2 regions of the Geobacillus sp. CAMR5420 genome follow, and region 1 is predicted to be linked to the other one. Evidence: a T-box and tRNA genes for the amino acid it is inferred to sense, from the RefSeq annotation. Region 1 holds a T-box; the other holds one or more tRNA genes.
The links. The T-box of region 1 lies ahead of ileS (isoleucine--tRNA ligase). A T-box ahead of a tRNA ligase gene usually reads a tRNA of that ligase, here a tRNA-Ile.
Positions count from the first base shown of each region.

Region 2: it has a tRNA-Ile gene. The T-box ahead of ileS (isoleucine--tRNA ligase) is inferred to sense a tRNA for this amino acid. The anticodon was not compared.

Region 1 is NZ_JHUS01000029.1:47,067-50,319, forward strand. Features, by position in the region: gene DI44_RS10760 (YggT family protein) at 1-138, shown strand, start outside; gene DI44_RS10755 (RNA-binding protein) at 261-1,034, shown strand; gene DI44_RS10750 (DivIVA domain-containing protein) at 1,113-1,625, shown strand; T-box leader at 1,723-1,943, shown strand; gene ileS (isoleucine--tRNA ligase) at 1,997-3,253, shown strand, end outside.
Region 2 is NZ_JHUS01000013.1:1,950-5,202, reverse strand. Features, by position in the region: gene queG (tRNA epoxyqueuosine(34) reductase QueG) at 1-478, opposite strand, end outside; gene DI44_RS13455 (phenylalanine--tRNA ligase beta subunit-related protein) at 531-1,196, shown strand; tRNA gene DI44_RS13460 (tRNA-Glu) at 1,496-1,567, opposite strand; tRNA gene DI44_RS13465 (tRNA-Ser) at 1,572-1,664, opposite strand; tRNA gene DI44_RS13470 (tRNA-Asn) at 1,672-1,746, opposite strand; tRNA gene DI44_RS13475 (tRNA-Ile) at 1,956-2,029, opposite strand; tRNA gene DI44_RS13480 (tRNA-Gly) at 2,036-2,106, opposite strand; tRNA gene DI44_RS13485 (tRNA-His) at 2,278-2,350, opposite strand; tRNA gene DI44_RS13490 (tRNA-Thr) at 2,358-2,433, opposite strand; tRNA gene DI44_RS13495 (tRNA-Ser) at 2,642-2,732, opposite strand; tRNA gene DI44_RS13500 (tRNA-Ile) at 2,752-2,828, opposite strand; tRNA gene DI44_RS13505 (tRNA-Met) at 2,834-2,910, opposite strand; tRNA gene DI44_RS13510 (tRNA-Ala) at 2,931-3,003, opposite strand; tRNA gene DI44_RS13515 (tRNA-Pro) at 3,012-3,085, opposite strand; tRNA gene DI44_RS13520 (tRNA-Arg) at 3,092-3,165, opposite strand; tRNA gene DI44_RS13525 (tRNA-Leu) at 3,171-3,253, opposite strand, start outside.

The sequences.
Region 1 (3,253 bases):
CCGTATTTAGAGCCGTTTCGGCGGGTCATTCCGCCGCTTGGCATCATTGACGTCTCCCCAATCGTCGCGTTTATCGTTCTTGAATTCGCGACGAGAGGGCTTCACGCCCTGTTCGACATTCTTCAGTCGCAGTTTTAACTTCGTTTTGCGCGCACGGCGCCGCCGCTCTCCGCCCGGCAGGCAAAAAGGCGGAAGGGCGAAACTCGCAGAGAGGAATCCGTTGTGGGTTCCTTTCTTCCATGAAAGCAAGGTGACGTCGAGTGGAGCTGTATCAGCATTTTCGCAAAGAGGAACATCCGTTCATTGATCAAGTGCTCGAGTGGAAGGAGATGGTGAGCCGTCAGTACGCTCCGAAGCTGACCGATTTTCTCGATCCGCGCGAGCAGCAAATCGTGCAAAGCATCGCCGGCGGTGCGGAAGATGTGCGCGCGTTCTTTTTCGGCGGCGCCCCGTTTGTCGAGCGGAAGCGGGTGTTTCTCGCTCCGCCGTATATCGACCCTGAGGAAGAGGATTATGGCATTGTACTGTTTGCCGTCCGCTATCCGGCGAAATTCGTTTCCCTTGAACATCGCGACGTGTTGGGGGCGCTGATGTCGCTTGGCTTGCGGCGCGGCAAGTTTGGCGATATTCTCATTCGGGATGGGGAAATTCAGTTTTTTGTTGCTGCTGAAGTCGCCGACTACGTCCGCTTGCATGTCGAAACGATCGGCAAAGCTCCGGTTGCGCTTGAGCCGCTTCCGTTGTCGGCAGCCATGCCGCTTGCCGAAACGTGGGAGGAAGGAACGGTCACGGTGTCTTCTCTAAGGCTCGATGCTGTGCTCGCTCAGGTGTTTCGCCTTGCGCGCGAGAAAGCGCGTGCGCTTGTTGAAAGCGGGCTTGTCAAAGTCAACTGGAAGGTGGTGGACAAGCCGGATTTCCTCTGCGGACCGGGCGATGTCCTGTCGGCGCGCGGTTTTGGCCGCTGCAAGCTGTTTTCGGTGGAAGGGCCGACGAAAAAAGAGCGCTGGCTCGTTCAGATTGGCCGACAAAAATAAGCAAATGACGGCAGGAAATCGGCAAACCATGTCGAATGAAAGTGAAGAAAAGGAATGATGGAGACGGAGGTGGCCGTTGTGCCGTTGACGCCATTGGATATTCACAACAAGGAATTCAGCCGCGGGTTTCGTGGGTACGATGAAGACGAAGTGAACGAGTTTCTCGATCAAGTCATTAAAGACTATGAAATGCTCATCCGTGAAAAAAAGCAGCTGGAAGAAAAAGTGGCCGAACTGACGGAAAAGCTGAACTACTTTGCGAACATTGAAGAGACGCTCAATAAGTCGATTCTTGTTGCACAGGAAGCAGCGGAAGAAGTGAAGCGGAATGCGCAAAAAGAGGCGAAGCTGATCATTAAAGAGGCGGAAAAAAACGCCGAGCGCATCATCAGCGATGCATTAGCGAAATCGCGGAAAATCGCCCTCGAGATCGAGGAGCTGAAGCGGCAGTCGAAAGTGTTCCGCGCCCGTTTCCGCATGCTTGTCGAGGCCCAGCTCGATATGATCAACAGCCGCGATTGGGACGAGTTGATGGAGTATGAGGCGCCGGATTTGGAAGAAGGGGCGAGAGAACCGCTGTCACAGCCTTGACGAACCGAAGACGTTTCGGTTATAATAATTGGCAAAAATCGCCGCATCAGCCGCCGTGGGAGGCGGTTGGCTTTTTTCAGGATGAATAGCGAAATAGCCATCGACGATGAAAGGGACAGTAGCTCTTGTACGACCGGTCGCAGCGAGCCGGGGATGGTGGAAGCCTGGCATCGGCGCAAGAGTGAACATCACCCTGGAGTTCCATGCCGAACATCAAGTAGGCCATGGCGCGTCATTCCCGTTACGAATGAAAAGAGGGCTGTGCGTCGTTTGCATGGCCAAGAAGGGTGGTACCGCGAGACCGTTCTCGTCCCTTGCCGGGGGGAGAACGGTTTTTTATTTGGAATCTATCGTTCGAAGGAGGAGCAAGGATGGATTACAAAGAAACGCTGCTCATGCCGAAGACCGACTTCCCGATGCGCGGCAACTTGCCGAAGCGGGAGCCGGAAATGCAAAAAAAATGGGAGGAAATGGACATTTACCGGAAAGTGCAGGAGCGGACGAAAGGACGGCCGCTGTTTGTTCTGCATGACGGCCCGCCGTATGCCAACGGCGACATTCATATGGGTCATGCGCTGAACAAAATTTTAAAAGATATCATCGTCCGCTACAAATCCATGAGCGGCTATTGCGCCCCATACGTGCCGGGCTGGGATACGCACGGCTTGCCGATCGAAACGGCCCTTGCCAAGCAAGGAGTTGACCGCAAATCGATGAGCGTCGCCGAGTTCCGCAAGTTGTGCGAGCAATATGCGTATGAACAAATCGACAACCAGCGCCGGCAATTCAAGCGGCTCGGTGTGCGCGGCGACTGGGACAACCCATACATTACGCTCAAACCGGAGTACGAAGCCCAGCAAATTAAAGTGTTTGGCGAAATGGCGAAAAAAGGGCTCATCTACAAAGGGTTGAAGCCGGTCTATTGGTCGCCGTCAAGCGAATCGGCGCTCGCCGAAGCGGAAATCGAATATAAAGACAAGCGCTCGCCGTCGATTTATGTCGCCTTCCCGGTGAAAAACGGCAAAGGCGTGCTTGAGGGCGATGAGCGAATCGTCATTTGGACGACGACGCCGTGGACGATTCCGGCGAACTTGGCGATCGCGGTTCATCCGGATTTGGATTACCATGTTGTCGATGTCAGCGGAAAACGGTATGTCGTCGCCGCCGCCTTGGCGGAATCGGTGGCGAAAGAAATCGGTTGGGACGCATGGTCGGTCGTCAAAACGGTCAAAGGAAAAGAGCTTGAATACGTCGTGGCGAGACATCCGTTTTATGAGCGCGACTCGCTTGTTGTGTGCGGCGAACACGTCACGACCGACGCCGGCACGGGCTGCGTCCATACGGCGCCGGGCCACGGGGAAGACGACTTTCTCGTTGGGCAAAAATATGGGCTTCCGGTCCTTTGTCCGGTTGATGAACGCGGCTACATGACCGAGGAAGCGCCGGGATTTGCCGGGATGTTTTACGAAGACGCCAACAAGGCGATTACACAGAAGCTTGAGGAAGTCGGCGCTTTGTTGAAGCTTGGGTTTATCACCCACTCGTATCCGCACGACTGGCGGACAAAGCAGCCGACGATTTTCCGGGCGACAACGCAATGGTTTGCATCGATCGATAAAATCCGCAAC
Region 2 (3,253 bases), on a different contig from region 1:
TAATAATAGAGCAGTTCTTGCCGCTCCAACCGATCCCTGCTCGTTCCGCCACCGCCCGATCAGCGAGCTCTCCGGTATCCACCATCGAGCGAACGCGGGCATGGGGCACTTTGGCCAGCAAAAACTCCTCGAGCTGCTGCAAACGTTCCCGCAACACATCGTGGTAGTCCTTTCCCCATGAAGCGCGGCAAAAAACGCCGCGCCGTTCCGTCTTTGTCCCCCGCGGCGCATTTTTCATTTTAGACGGATAGGCAAGAGCAATGGCAATAATCGATTTTGCTTCCGGAAGAAGCAATGAAGGATTCGTCCGTTTCTCAATATCTGGTTCCTCAAAACCGGACTGATAGCCGAGCTCCTGCTGGCGGCGCAGCCGTTCCTTTAATTCAACAAACGGATCAGCGCTCGCAAATCCGATTTTATCAATGCCGATTGACCGACTGTACTCAATGACTTCCTGCTTTAATGCCATAACATCCATCGTTTTCCCTCCTTTCGTCATATATGGTAAAATGAAATCCGAGGTGATCAAGATGAAATGCGTGATATCAGAACAACTAAAGCAACGCCTTCCTTCTGGTAAATTCGGCGTCATCCGCTATCATCATATCGAGGTCAGCGATTCACCGCAAATGTTAAGGGGGAGGCTTGAGCTGTTTCAAGAATCTCTTTACATCGAGCTGCAGGAAAAGTCGATTGCCGACATCCCTGAGATGGTCGAATGGCGCCGTACTTTCAAACAAATCGGAACGGACCCAAGCCGCTATCGACCGTCAAGTGAAAGCCTGTACCGACGCATCCAGAAAAAAAGCTTCATTCCGCCTATCCATTCAGCGGCGGACATAAACAACTTTTTTTCACTCTATTATAAAATTCCGCTCGGCATCTATGATCTAGACCGCATCAACGGGACAGTGACGCTCACGATCGGCACGGAACAAGATGAATACATCGCGTTAAACGGCCGCACAGTCAACTTTGCCAACAAACTCGTCAGCAAAGATGAACGAGGGCCGTTTGGCAGTCCGATCGTCGATTCGGAGCGGACCGCCGTGACGAGAGAAACGAAAAACGCTTTGCAAATCGTTTACTTTCTCCCATCAACGCCAGAAGAAACCGCCAAGCGCCAGCTTCAAGCCATCCAAACGATGTTTGTGCAAATTCATGGCGGCGAAGCCGACGCCCAATTGTTCATTTGATCTTCTCCCCCCACTTTCCTGCCGTTGGAAACGGGGGACTCCCTCCCTACCTGAACTCTCTCCCTACGCTCACGCGTGGAAGTGAGGGTCTTCTCGGTTTAGGGTGGTAAATAAAAAAACGCAATGCCTCGTTCTTTAACGAAACGAAACACTGCGTTGTCCCCAACAATCATAACGTAATTTTAAAGCTAACGAGAGATATTATAACAGACTTCCACACGCATCGCAAGAAAAAAACGCAAAAATCGACAAAAGAAATTGTACAAAAGGGCACCAGAATCTCTGGTGCCAGCAACCAGTGACCCGTACGGGATTCGAACCCGTGTTACCGCCGTGAAAGGGCGGTGTCTTAACCACTTGACCAACGGGCCATTATGGCGGAGAAGGCGGGATTTGAACCCGCGCGCCGCAAAACTGCGACCTAACGGTTTAGCAAACCGTCCCCTTCAGCCACTTGGGTACTTCTCCAAAGAAATGGCTCCGCAAGTAGGATTCGAACCTACGACCTACCGGTTAACAGCCGGTTGCTCTACCGCTGAGCTATTGCGGAATGATGAATAACTATATGTTATGCACATCTTCCAAATGTGCTCGTTGCCTCTTCCTCTGCCAGCTAATTCAAGGAAGCGAGATGCGTCGAGGCAACTCGCAGCGAATTCGAAGATGTGAAGCTCGTCGCTCCGATTTTGCTGTGGAACGATGGGGCATTGTTCGCCCATTATTATAGCGAATGACCCAAAAATATTCAATGGAAAATAATGGGCCTAAGTGGACTTGAACCACCGACCTCACGCTTATCAGGCGTGCGCTCTGACCAGCTGAGCTATAGGCCCATAAAAAGCGGGTGATGGGAATCGAACCCACGACATCAGCTTGGAAGGCTGAGGTTTTACCACTAAACTACACCCGCATATCATTTAGTTGAACATCCGCCACGCTGCTTCCATGCCCCTTCCTCTACCAGCTGATTCATAGAAGCCAGATGCGTCGGGGCAACTCGAAGCAGATTCGATGATGCAGATGCTCGTGGCTGAGGTTTTACCACTAAACTACACCCGCAAATATAGAATATAATGAAAAGGGCGACTAGTGGGAATCGAACCCACGCATGCCAGAGCCACAATCTGGTGCGTTAACCACTTCGCCATAGTCGCCTCGTTCTGGTGCCGGCTGCAGGACTTGAACCCGCAACCTACTGATTACAAGTCAGTTGCTCTACCAATTGAGCTAAGCCGGCACATTTAAAATTAGCTAGTGATTCATGTTGTCTGCCTGGTTGTGCCTCTTCCTCTCCCAGCTAATTCGAGGAAGTCAAATGCTCGGTGTCCCTTCCTCTGCAAGCTTATTCAAAGAAGTGGGATGCGTCGGGACAACTCGCAGCAGATTCGACGATGCGAATGCTCGTCTCTACCAATTGAGCTAAGCCGGCACGATTTTAAAGTGCATGGCGGAGGAGGAGGGATTCGAACCCCCGCGCGCCTTGCGGCGCCTCTCGGTTTTCAAGACCGACCCCTTCAACCACTTGGGTACTCCTCCAAAAAAGCAACAATAATAATGGTGGACCTTGTAGGACTCGAACCTACGACCGGACGGTTATGAGCCGTCTGCTCTAACCAGCTGAGCTAAAGGTCCGATAATGGTGGCGGTGGAGGGGATCGAACCCCCGACCTCACGGGTATGAACCGTACGCTCTAGCCAGCTGAGCTACACCGCCAAATTTAAGAAGTCAAAAGGTGGAGCCTATCGGGATCGAACCGATGACCTCCTGCTTGCAAAGCAGGCGCTCTCCCAGCTGAGCTAAGGCCCCATGATAAATCGGGAAGACAGGATTTGAACCTGCGACCTCACGGACCCGAACCGTGTGCTCTACCAAGCTGAGCTACTTCCCGATAAAACGCGCTCGAGAGGATTCGAACCCCTAACCTTCTGATCCGTAGTCAGATGCTCTATCCAATTGAGCTACGAGCGCACAAGTGCCGAGGGCCGGACTCGAACCGGCACGGTAGTTACCTACCCCAGGATTTTAAGTCCTGTGCGTCTGCCAATTCCGCCACCCC